DNA from 2 places in the Streptomyces sp. LN549 genome. Region 2 is predicted to be linked to the other one. Evidence: riboswitches for the same ligand, from Rfam matches in the RefSeq annotation. Region 2 holds a riboswitch; the other holds the start of a gene.
What was found. Region 2 has a riboswitch for glycine ahead of gcvP (aminomethyl-transferring glycine dehydrogenase). Riboswitches for the same ligand answer to the same signal wherever they lie in the genome.
Positions count from the first base shown of each region.

Region 1: linked by a shared signal. The riboswitch ahead of gcvT (glycine cleavage system aminomethyltransferase GcvT) and the one ahead of gcvP (aminomethyl-transferring glycine dehydrogenase) in region 2 are both predicted to bind glycine.

Region 1 covers NZ_JAZHRI010000002.1:6,279,509-6,281,894, reverse strand. Annotated here, with positions in the region: gene SH922_RS28375 (AAA family ATPase) at 1-617, opposite strand, end outside; glycine riboswitch at 787-880, shown strand; gene gcvT (glycine cleavage system aminomethyltransferase GcvT) at 1,022-2,149, shown strand; gene gcvH (glycine cleavage system protein GcvH) at 2,251-2,386, shown strand, end outside.
Region 2 covers NZ_JAZHRI010000002.1:1,250,764-1,253,149, reverse strand. Annotated here, with positions in the region: gene SH922_RS05620 (DNA polymerase IV) at 1-590, shown strand, start outside; gene SH922_RS05615 (PRC-barrel domain-containing protein) at 515-895, opposite strand; glycine riboswitch at 997-1,093, shown strand; gene gcvP (aminomethyl-transferring glycine dehydrogenase) at 1,287-2,386, shown strand, end outside.

The DNA of each region.
Region 1 (2,386 bases), 5.0 Mb from region 2:
ACCGCCGAGGCACACCCGAGCGGCAGCAGGCCCGCCTCGGTGTCCCGCAGCAGCCGCCCCACGGCCCGGCGGTGCCGGGCGAACGCGTATCCGGAGACCCCTCGGCCGCGCTCGCGCTGCCCCTCCCTCGCCGTCTGCGGGGTGACGTCGAGCAGCACGAGGTGCAGGATGCGGCCGCGGCGCCGGGCATCACGGGCCAGCCAGCCGCGCACCCAGGCCTGGGTGCCGCAGTCGTGGACGACGACGGATGCGCCGGAGCGCAGCACCCGCCACAGGCCCCAGTAGTGGGCGACGCGGACGAGCGGACGGTAGAGGGCGTACGGGAGTAAGCGGGGCACCAGGTCCGCCCAGCGGTCCCTGGTGTTCTGGGAGTCGACGGCGTGCACCGAGACAGCCCGTGCGATGAGGGTCGATTTGCCGCTGCCGGGCAGTCCGGAGACCACCACCACGTCGCCCGCCGCGAAGTGCAGGCTGCGAGGGCTGCGCCCGCCCCGCTCCCGCAGGTCCCGTACGACGGGTGCGTGCGGGCCCACCACCTCCCTGGCCGGCGCACCCGGCTGCGCGGGCAGTGCGCCGTGCGCGACCCCCGCGGTCGTCGCGTACCGCTGCGTCGTCATCGCCCTCCCCCTGTCGGCTGACCCACACCTGCCCAAGAAGTGTAAAGAAAAGGTAATGCGGCACAACCGTCCGACCCGCCGGATCCCGCAGGAGACCGGCACCGGTACCGGCCCCCCACTCTCCCGCAATGCGTGCGATGATGACCCCGTCAACTGCATATAGGCCGCTCGAATCCGCGCGGGAGAGTCCCGGCCACCGTGCCGGGCGCCGAAGGAGCAAGATCCTCCCTTGAATCTCTCAGGCCCCGTACCGCGTGGATGAGGCAGATCTGAAAAGCGAGTCGCCCTGCGGCTCCACCCAAGGTGCAAGCCGAACCCCTCCGGGGCCTCTCGGCGAACCTCTCAGGTTCCGATGACAGATGGGGAGGGATCGTCCTCGTCGTCATGCCCTGGGAGCCTTATCCATGAGCACCGCCCCCCGTCTCACCGCCCTCGATGCCCTGCACCGTTCGCTGGGTGCGACCATGACCGACTTCGCGGGCTGGGACATGCCCCTGAGGTACGCCAGTGAGCGCGACGAGCACAACGCCGTGCGCACGAAGGCCGGCCTCTTCGACCTTTCGCACATGGGCGAGATCACCGTCACCGGCCCCGAGGCCGTGGCCCTGCTGAACTTCGCGCTCGTCGGCAACATCGGCACCGTCTCGGTGGGCCGCGCCCGCTACACGATGATCTGCGCCGAGGACGGCGGCATCCTGGACGACCTGATCGTCTACCGCCTGGGCGAGACCGAGTACATGGTCGTCGCCAACGCGGGCAACGCGCAGATCGTGCTGGACGCCCTGACCGCGCGCGCCGAGGGCTTCGACGCCGAGGTGCGCGACGACCGCGACGCGTACGCGCTGCTCGCCGTCCAGGGCCCCGAGTCCCCCGCCATCCTCGCCGCCGTCACCGACGCCGACCTGGACGGCCTGAAGTACTACGCCGGGCTGCCCGGCACGGTCGCCGGAGTCCCCGCGCTGATCGCCCGTACCGGCTACACCGGCGAGGACGGCTTCGAGCTGTTCGTCGCACCCGAGCACGCCGAGCAGCTGTGGCGGGCCCTCACCGAGGCGGGTGCCTCGCGCGGCCTCATCCCGTGCGGGCTCTCCTGCCGCGACACGCTGCGCCTGGAGGCGGGCATGCCGCTGTACGGCCACGAGCTGACCACGGCGCTGACGCCGTTCGACGCCGGTCTGGGCCGGGTCGTGAAGTTCGAGAAGGAGGGCGACTTCGTCGGCCGCAAGGCCCTGGAGGCCGCCGCCGAGCGCGCCGAGACCGCCCCGCCCCGCAAGCTCGTCGGTCTGGTCGCAGAGGGCCGCCGGGTGCCGCGCGCCGGGTACCCCGTTGTCGCCGTCGGCGGGACCGCCGCCCAGGTCATCGGCGAGGTCACCTCGGGCGCGCCCTCGCCCACACTCGGCAAGCCGATCGCCATGGCGTACGTCGACGCCGCACACGCCACGCCCGGCACCGCGGGCGTCGCGGTGGACATCCGGGGCAGCCACGAGCCTTACGAGGTCGTGGCGCTGCCGTTCTACAAGCGGCAGAAGTAGAACCGCAGGCGGATCCGGCACTGCGCAAGTGACGCAGTCCCGTCTCACACCGTAAGACCATCGTTCATCAGCACTCCCCCGCGTACAGGAGAATTCAGGTCATGAGCAACCCCCAGCAGCTGCGGTACAGCAAGGAGCACGAGTGGCTGTCGGCCGTCGAGGACGGTGTGGCCACGATCGGCATCACGGAGTTCGCGGCCAACGCGCTCGGTGACGTCGTCTACGCCCAGCTCCCCG
Region 2 (2,386 bases):
GCACGGTGGTGCTGAAAGTGCGGCGCTACGACTTCTCGACCCTCACCCGCTCCGAGACGCTCCGAGGGCCCACCGACGACCCCACGGTCGTCAGAGAGGCCGCTGCGCGGCTCCTGGAGTCCGTGGACACCACCGGCGGCGTGCGGCTGCTGGGCGTCGGCGTCACAGGGCTCGCCGACTTCACCCAGGAGGACCTGTTCGCCCAGGCGGCGGACGAGCGGACGGCCGCCGAGCTCCCCGACACCGCCGAGGCGGGCGTGGACGAGGGAGAGCCGGCGGGCGAGGAGCCCGCGCAGGAAAGTGCGGAGCAGCTCGCGGCGCGGCGCTGGCCGGCCGGTCACGACGTACACCACGACACGCACGGGCACGGCTGGGTGCAGGGCAGCGGGGTCGGGCGGGTGACGGTGCGATTCGAGGAACCGGAATCGGCGCCCGGCCGGGTCCGTACGTTCCGTATCGATGATCCGGAACTGCAGCCGGCCGATCCGCTGCCGCTCGTGCGGAACCCGGTGGACTACTCGTCCTGGCCCGCCAGCCTGCCGAAGTCGCGGTCGGGGGCGCTCTCGCCCGGCGCCGAGTCCAGACCGTAGTGCCGGTAGAGCTGAAGCTCCTGTTCCGGCGAGAGGTGACGGCCGACGCCGAAGTCGGGTGCGTCCTTGATCAGGGCGCGGTCGAAGGGGATGCGCAGCGTGTCCTCGACGAATTCGCTGGGCTCCAACGGGACGAAGGCGTCCCGGCTGAACAGTCCGGTACGTACGGCCGCCCATTCGGGCACACCGGTGGCGTCGTCGAGATACACCTCGTCCACGGTTCCGATCTTGGTGCCCTTGCGGTCGAACGCCTTGCGGCCGATCAGGCTGCGCGGATCGATGTCGGTCTGCACGGTGCCTCCCATGGGTCGCAGCTACTCCACAGGCACTACAGAAGTGCAGATCCGTGGCATTGGCCACTCGAGACTTCCACCGCATACCCCGCTGGTAGGCTGGCAATGGCTGCTGACCCTGTGCGGGAGAGTCCTCCGGAGGAAGTCCGGAGGCGCCGAAGGAGCAAATCCTCCCCGGAATCTCTCAGGCCCCCGTACCGCACGGACGAGGTCACTCTGGAAAGCAGGGCGGGTTTCGCACGGCCTCGGCCGGGCCGGACCTCTCCCTCACCGACGGTGAAAGCCGGTGCGCCCCGCGGGCACCGGTGAAGCTCTCAGGTTGAGATGACAGAGGGGGAGGCCGTTCGGGCACCCCGCGCCGTGGTGCCCCTCGCAGGTCGTGACAGACCAGGAGGCCTCCATCATGACCCCCCGTCGCACTTCGCTCACCCAGCTCGAACAGGGAATCCCCTTCGAGCAGCGCCACATCGGTCCCGATGCCGAGGCACAGGCGAAGATGCTCGCCCAGGTCGGTTACGGCTCGCTCGACGAGCTGACCGCGGCTGCGGTGCCCGATGTCATCAGGAGCGCCGAGGCGCTGCAGCTGCCGACGGCCCGGACCGAGGCCGAGGTGCTGGCCGAGCTGCGCCTCCTCGCCGACCGCAACCACGTCCTGGCCCCGATGATCGGCCTCGGCTATTACGGCACGTTCACCCCGCCGGTGATCCTTCGCAACGTGATGGAGAACCCTGCCTGGTACACGGCCTACACGCCGTACCAGCCGGAGATCTCCCAGGGCCGTCTCGAAGCCCTCCTGAACTTCCAGACGATGGTCGCCGAGCTCACCGGGCTGCCCACCTCCGGCGCCTCGCTGCTCGACGAGGGCACCGCCGCGGCCGAGGCCATGGCACTGGCCCGGCGCGTCGGCAAGGTGAAGAAGGGCGTCTTCCTGGTCGACGCCGACACCCTGCCGCAGACCGTCGCCGTCATCGAGACCCGCGCCGAGCCGACCGGGGTCGAGGTCGTCGTCGCCGACCTCACCGACGGCATCCCGGCCGAGATCGCCGAGCGCGGCGTCTTCGGCGTGCTGCTGCAGTACCCGGGCGCCTCCGGAGCCGTACGGGACATCAAGCCCGTCATCGAGCAGGCCCACGAGCTCGGCGCGATCGTCACCGTGGCCGCGGACCTGCTGGCGCTCACCCTGCTCACCTCGCCCGGCGACCTCGGAGCGGACATCGCGGTCGGCACCACGCAGCGCTTCGGTGTGCCGATGGGCTTCGGCGGACCGCACGCCGGCTTCATGGCCGTACGCGAGAAGTTCGCCCGCAGCCTCCCCGGCCGCCTCGTCGGTGTCTCCGTGGACGCGGACGGCAACAAGGCGTACCGGCTGGCCCTGCAGACCCGCGAGCAGCACATCCGCCGTGAGAAGGCCACCAGCAACATCTGTACCGCTCAGGTACTGCTCGCCGTGATGGCCGGCATGTACGCCGTCTACCACGGCCCCGACGGGCTGCGGACGATCGC